Bdellovibrio bacteriovorus str. Tiberius: one gene and its partner. The protein of the gene in region 2 interacts with the protein of the main gene of each other region in a pairwise test. Links are inferred from orthologs where the notes say so. Each region holds a gene or a part of one and is shown on either strand. Other genes may lie near its edges. The genes, in order: rpe and eno.

Evidence for each region.
Region 1: the proteins of eno (region 2) and rpe interact in binary tests that used the Escherichia coli proteins (3 or more experiments, as listed by UniProt). The link is inferred for Bdellovibrio bacteriovorus str. Tiberius from one-to-one orthologs.

The regions. Positions count from the first base shown.
Region 1 is NC_019567.1:2,822,169-2,825,473, forward strand. The notes cover bases 67-3,053. They hold rpe (ribulose-phosphate 3-epimerase), read right to left. Parts: upstream 1,883-3,053; coding sequence 1,250-1,882; downstream 67-1,249. Other genes in these bases: BDT_RS13390 (outer membrane beta-barrel protein), read right to left, coding at 109-630; BDT_RS13395 (NUDIX domain-containing protein), read left to right, coding at 765-1,304; fmt (methionyl-tRNA formyltransferase), read right to left, coding at 1,884-2,840; def (peptide deformylase), read right to left, coding at 2,837-3,053. Outside these bases: more of def, read right to left, coding at 3,054-3,305. UniProt on the Escherichia coli protein: Catalyzes the reversible epimerization of D-ribulose 5-phosphate to D-xylulose 5-phosphate.
Region 2 is NC_019567.1:765,804-769,120, reverse strand. What follows is about bases 36-3,034. They hold eno (phosphopyruvate hydratase), read right to left. Parts: upstream 2,170-3,034; coding sequence 901-2,169; downstream 36-900. Other genes in these bases: BDT_RS03750 (hypothetical protein), read right to left, coding at 2,162-3,034; BDT_RS03760 (catalase), read left to right, coding at 36-664. In the rest of the region: more of BDT_RS03760, read left to right, coding at 1-35; more of BDT_RS03750, read right to left, coding at 3,035-3,187. UniProt on the Escherichia coli protein: Catalyzes the reversible conversion of 2-phosphoglycerate (2-PG) into phosphoenolpyruvate (PEP). It is essential for the degradation of carbohydrates via glycolysis.

The DNA of each region.
Region 1 (3,305 bases), 2.1 Mb from region 2 along the record:
CGCATTACGCGACTTGACGCGGCGACGCCAGAAAAAACAACCAGGCACCTTTTAAACGAAAAAAGCCACTCCGTTGGAGTGGCTTTTGGATTGGAATTTGTTTGGTTTTTAGAATTCCAGAGGCAGGGATACGGAAACAACGACGGATTCGTTTTTAGCGTCGATATCAACGCCGTCAACTTCGTCGAATGTTTCTTTCAGATATTCCACGTTCAAAGAAAGGAATGGCAGACCCGTGAAGCCTACGCCCAATTTAGTCGCTTTACCTTTCATCTTGCCGCTGTCCTCAAGATCGACGTCGTTCATGAAGCCATAACCCAGCCATGCGCGAACAAGGATCGGGAAATCAAGACCAACCACACCGTAGACTGTTGTTCTTTTTGCAGTCTCATCGCTGCCAGTGTCTGGCTTGAAAGTGCCGCTCAAACCTAATGTGCCATCAAGACCCGCCCAGAACATCACCGGGGATCTGTACGCCAAACGCACACCCAACTGAGTTCCGTCGATTTTCCCATCTGGATCTGTGGTTTTACCCATTTCATAGCCAAGATACGGCTCTAGCAGAATATCTGCGTGAGATACGCTCCCGAAACCCATAACAACAGCCAACATGACCAAGAGCTTTTTCATAAAGTCTTCTCCTTTTGTAACCCAAAAAATTTAGGCATCCTTTAGAATTTTGAAGAGACTCTTTCGCAGGGTCAACGACCGAAACCCCACCCTACCGAAAGCCCAGTCCAGACACACACGACCTTGGAGCGCTTATGTTACGAAGTTACAAAGATGACCGCGAATACTACGCCTCATTGCCAAAAAAACGCATCGGAGTGGGCGCACTGCTGTTCTATAAAGGGGATCTTTTGATCGTTCAACCCACCTACAACCCGGCCTGGATCCTTCCCGGCGGAACCGTCGAAGCCGAAGAATCCCCCAGCGAAGCCCTGCAACGCGAATTAAAGGAAGAGCTCGGATTAAACACTCAAGCCGGCTCGCTGCTGGCCATCGACTATGTCAGCAACCGCGACGTCAAAGGCGAATACATGCAACTGCTTTTTTCTGCCAAAGATCTCACAGAACATCAGGCGCAAAACATCCGCCTGCCCATGTATGAAATTAAAGATTTCAAATTTGTCGCCCTTGAAAAGGCACTGGAAATGCTCACCCCGCTTGTCAGCCGCCGCGTGCACAGCGTGATGCTGGCGCAGGAACAAGAACTGGGAGCTGTTTATTTGGAAGAGGGCCGTGCGTTTTACGACCCTTTAAGACTGGCGATCGCCGAACCGTATTCTTTGCCAAAGACATAACTGCCGGCAACGAATACATCCGCCTCGTGGCAGATCCTCGCGGTTTCAGCATTGATGCCGCCATCAACCTCAATCAGGCAGGACAAGTTCTTGGATGAAATTTCCTGACGCAGACGAGTGATTTTCGCGACCTGATCATTCATGAAGGACTGACCACCAAAGCCAGGCTCTACGGTCATCACCAGCACCAGCTCACACAATGGCAATAAAGGCAGAACCTCTTCCACCGCCGTGCGCGGACGCAGAGTGATTCCGGGTTTTGCGCCCAATTCACGAATGCGTTTCAAAGTCCCTGCGGCGTCTTTGGTGGATTCCACGTGAATGGTCAGATAGTCACTGCCCGCTTTCACGAATTCTTCCACATAGCGCTCGGGTTCTTCGATCATCAGATGCACATCCAAAGGAAGTGGCGACACTTTTTTCAGCGCCTTCACCACCGGGATTCCAATGGTGATATTCGGCACAAAGCGCCCATCCATCACATCCACGTGAATCCAATCGGCTCCTGCCGCAGCCACGGCCTTGATCTCTTTTTCAAGATTGGCAAAATCCGCCGACAAAATGGAAGGAGCCACCATCTTAGACGCCAAGCTGATCCCCCGCTTTCAAGGCATGACCTTTCAGGAAATCAGCAATCGCCATGCGGTTACGGCTTTCAGGCTGAACTTCAAACAATTGCAAAACACCGTCACCGGTCGCAACAGAAATATGATCTTCGTGAACGGCCGTGATCGTGCCGGGCTTGGCACTGCCAATAGAACCGCCATCACGAGTGATGGTGGCTTTGTGCAATTTCAGTTTTTTCCCCTGCAACAAAGTATAGGTGCCCGGGCCATAGACAAAGCCGCGGATCTTTCCGTCGATCGCTTTGGCAGAAGTGCTCCAGTCGATCTGGGATTCCATCTTTTCGATTTTTTTCGCCAGCGTCACCTTGGATTCATCCTGAGGTGTTGGCGCAAGATTGCCACGAACATAGTCCATCAGTTCCACTTGCAGAAGTTCCGCACCCAACTGGGCCAGCACATCGTGCAACTGCAATGCGTTCATGTCCGGAGTGATTTTCACACGACGAATGCCGATGATGTCACCGGCATCCAGTTTTTTAACCATCTTCTGCAGGGTCACGCCGCTTTCGACGTCACCGGCTTCGATGGCTCTTTGGATCGGAGCCGCCCCACGCCAGCGTGGCAAAACAGATCCATGCACATTCACGCAACCAAAGCGGAATGAATCCAAAAATTCCTGCGTCAGGATTTGACCAAAGGCCACGACAACCGCCACCTCGGCACCCCAGGTTTTGATTTCCTGAAGCATCAGGGGATTGGCTTTCAAAGACTCGGGCGCCAGAACCTTCAGATTGTGGGCTTGAGCCAGAGCTTTTACGGGACTTGGAGTCAGTTGGAGTTTACGACCGGCAGGACGGTCAGGCTGGGTGACAACACCCACGACCTCAAAGTGCTCATCAGACAACAGAGCTTTCAAAGAGGTCACGGCAAATTCAGGGGTTCCTAGAAAACAGACGCGGACCTTGCTCACACTTCACACTTTTCTTCGTCAGCAGTTGTCTCTTCGCCTTCTTTTTCTTTTTTTACCGGGTAACCAAATTTCTTGATTTGATTTTTGATTTTGTTGCCCTTGATGAAGCTCAGGTGATCGATGAACAAAGTGCCTTCAAGGTGATCCATCTCGTGCTGCATGCAGATTGCAAGCAAACCGTCGGTTTTCACGATGTACTCTTTGCCATTCACGTCGAACGCTTTCATTTCGATGTAATTAAAGCGCTGAACGGTTTCATAATAACCAGGAATGGACAAACAGCCTTCATCGAAAGTTGTTTTGCCTTCGCCTTTGACGATTTCCGGGTTGATCAGAATCAACGGCTGTTTCACAGCGGCCTCAAGTTCCGTCATTTCTTCGTATTTATAACGGCGGCCTTTTTCGTCTTTGGGACGAGTGTCGATCACCACCATGCGAACCAGCTCGCCCACTTGCGGAGCTGCC
Region 2 (3,317 bases):
GAAAGTTCAGATCATGACCGAACGCCAGGCGGAACAATTCAAATATGATCCGTTTGACTTAACCAAGGTGTGGCCACACAGCGAGTTCCCTTTGTTGGATGTGGGTGTGCTGGAACTAAACCGCAATCCAGAAAACTACTTTGCGGAAGTCGAACAAGCCGCCTTTTCCCCAAGCAATGTGCCACCAGGCGTGGGTTTTTCACCGGACAAGATGCTGCAAGGAAGACTGTTCGCCTATCCGGATGCTCAACGCTATCGTCTGGGAGTAAACTATCAGTATCTGCCAGTGAATCGCCCGCATTCGGAAGTAAACAGTTATCACCGCGATGGCAGCATGAGATTCGACGGCAACGGAGGACGACAGGACAACTATGAACCCAATGGTTTTGGTGGCCCCGTACAAAACGAAAGCTTCAAAGAGCCTGCCCTGAGTTTATCAGGCACTTTGGATCGCCATGACTCCCACAAGGACAATGACGATTTCACACAAGCCGGAAACCTGTATCGAATGCTCAGCGAAGAAGAAAAAGACCGCTTAACCACAAACATCGCAGGCACCATGAAAACCATCTCAGAGTACCTGCAAACCAAAAACATAGAACACTTCAAAAAATGCGACGCTGACTACGGCGCAAGAATCGCCTCAAAACTAGGCCACACCTAACCCAGCTTGTGAGTCTGCTCAGCAGACTCACAAGCCCCCGCCCCAAAACGCAAAAAAGCCCGCGAAAGCGGGCTTTTGAGCCAGTCCCCCAAAGCACCCCCATAACCAAGGTCGCTCAAAAGGGTTCGAATGCAAGGCGGAGGGTTCTCTCCGAAACGGAGGCGTGCTCCAAGCACGTCGGAGAGAAGGAGAGAGTCCGACAACGAAGTCAGTCGGACCCTTTTCAGCGACCGCGCCTATCGGAAGGCGGCTTTATCCCAGTACATACCCATACCACCCAAGTCTTCTTCGATTCTCAGAAGCTGGTTGTATTTCGCGGTTCTTTCACCACGGCACAAGCTGCCTGTTTTGATCTGATGACAGTTCAGGCCTACAGCCAGATCTGCGATCGTCACGTCTTCAGTTTCACCAGAGCGGTGGGACATGATAGTGCGGAATTTATTACGTTGAGCCAGATTCACAGCTTCGTAAGTTTCAGTCAAAGTACCGATTTGGTTTACTTTCACCAGCAAAGCATTACCCGCTTTTTTCTCAAGACCCATGCGCAGACGTTTTGGATTGGTCACGAACAAGTCATCACCGATCAACTGCATAGTCGAGCCCATTTGAGCTGTGGACTGAACCCAGGAATCCCAGTCGTCTTCCGCGAAGCCGTCTTCGATGGAAACAAGAGGATATTTCTCTGCCCAGGATTTGTAGATGCCAAGAAGTTCGGTTGGGCTGATATGACCACCCTGCCATTCGTATTTGCCTTCTTTGAACATTTCAGTTGCAGCAACGTCCAACGCCAGGAACACGTTCTGACCTGGATCGTAACCAGCGTCCACGATCGCGTTCATCAGCAAATCAAGAGCTTCCTGATTGGAGCCCAATTTCGGAGCGAAGCCACCTTCGTCACCTACTGCCGTGGAAAGACCTTTTTTCGCCAGGATCTTTTTCAGAGTGTGGAAGATCTCAGTACCTGCACGCAGGGACTCAGCGTAAGAGTTGTTCACAGTTGGAACGATCATGAATTCCTGAATGTCCAAACCGTTATTTGCGTGCGCGCCACCGTTCAGAACGTTCATCAATGGAACCGGCAAGCGAGAAGCCTGGGAACCACCAACGTAACGGTAAAGCGGCAAACGACAGTCCTGAGCTGCTGCTTTTGCAACCGCCAAAGACACACCCAGGATCGCATTCGCACCCAGGTTGGATTTGTTTTCAGTGCCATCGATGTCGCGAAGGATTTTATCGATGTAAACCTGTTCAGTTGCCTGAAGGCCCACGATTTCCGGAGCGATTTTTTCACGAACATTGTCGACAGCTTTGTAAACGCCTTTACCCAGGAAACGGTTTTTGTCGCCGTCGCGAAGCTCGCAGGCTTCGTGTGCGCCTGTGGAGGCACCGGATGGAACTGCGGCGCGGCCCATGTTGCCGTCAGCTGTTGTAACTTCAACCTCTACAGTCGGGTTTCCACGGCTGTCCAGGATTTCACGAGAGATGACACTGATGATTTCAGACATGTTGATTTCCTTCTTTGTCGGCGTTTTTATTCATCGTTTTCTTAACCAGATCCATGCTTTCAAAGACCGTGCGCGGGTACTGGGTTTTTACGAACTCCCAGTCAACGCGTCTCATGGCCTCTTTCACCGCCGGGGTCATTTTCCCCTGGGCCGCAAGCATGGTGATCAGCTGCTGGGCGCGCACCATGTAGTCATGCAGGCGCGCCAGATTCTGACTCAAAACATAACCCGGAGTTTCGCTGTCGAAATTCAGGTGGGACAAAGAGCCTTCATGAGGCAGCAGCGAGGACGCTGCATTCTCGGGCGCTTCCGCCTGAACGCCGGTGGCGGACTTCAGATTCTGCTTTTCAATTGTACGGATTCTTTCTTCAAGGTCACCGACATATTTCTGCAGATCTTCACGTTCACGCTGGGTGCGCTGAAGATCATCGATCAGACTTTGGAACAATGCCGGGCTGACCTGGTGGCCGACCGACTCGCTGAAGATCGAACTTTGCTGGGTGGACCAGTTCAGCTGAATGGTGATGCCTTCCCAGTTACAGACTGCCGCAGGCTGACCGACGTAAACCGGCAGGGACTCAAACGCCGCCTTCAGGTAAGTCGTCACCAGCGGGTATTGTTCTGCCGGCAAAGGCAGATCAAACGAGATGCTGGCTTCATCACGGCGAAGATTTTCAATCGGTGGTTTTGGAGAGATAAAGTAAGAAAGGAACTGCTCTGGTTGATTAAAGATTTCCTGAGGATGCGGCATCATGCGCAGGACGCTGTCGAGCACTCCCCACGCACGCAACTCCGGCCCTTCATGTCCCGCACGCTGCAGGATATTTTCTTCGCGCTTCAGCGGAAGGCGCAGGACGGTTTCCAGAAAGTTTTCCATTTCAGGCGCAGTCATCCAATACGACGAGTCCTTGAGCAATTCCATCGGAAGATGGATCTGCTCATACAGCGGGCTGAGGTCTTCGCCTTGCTGCTCCAGAACGGTTAGAACTGCGTTTGAAATCTTACAACTAAAGTGCACGAAGAAGGTCTTAGCCTAGTTTTTCCACTCTTTAAACACAAAAAAACGAACGATTTTAGCGTCCGGATGACGCGGTATAGCCAGAAGAAACAACCAGGCACCTTTTAAGGGGAAGCGGTCAAAACTGGGT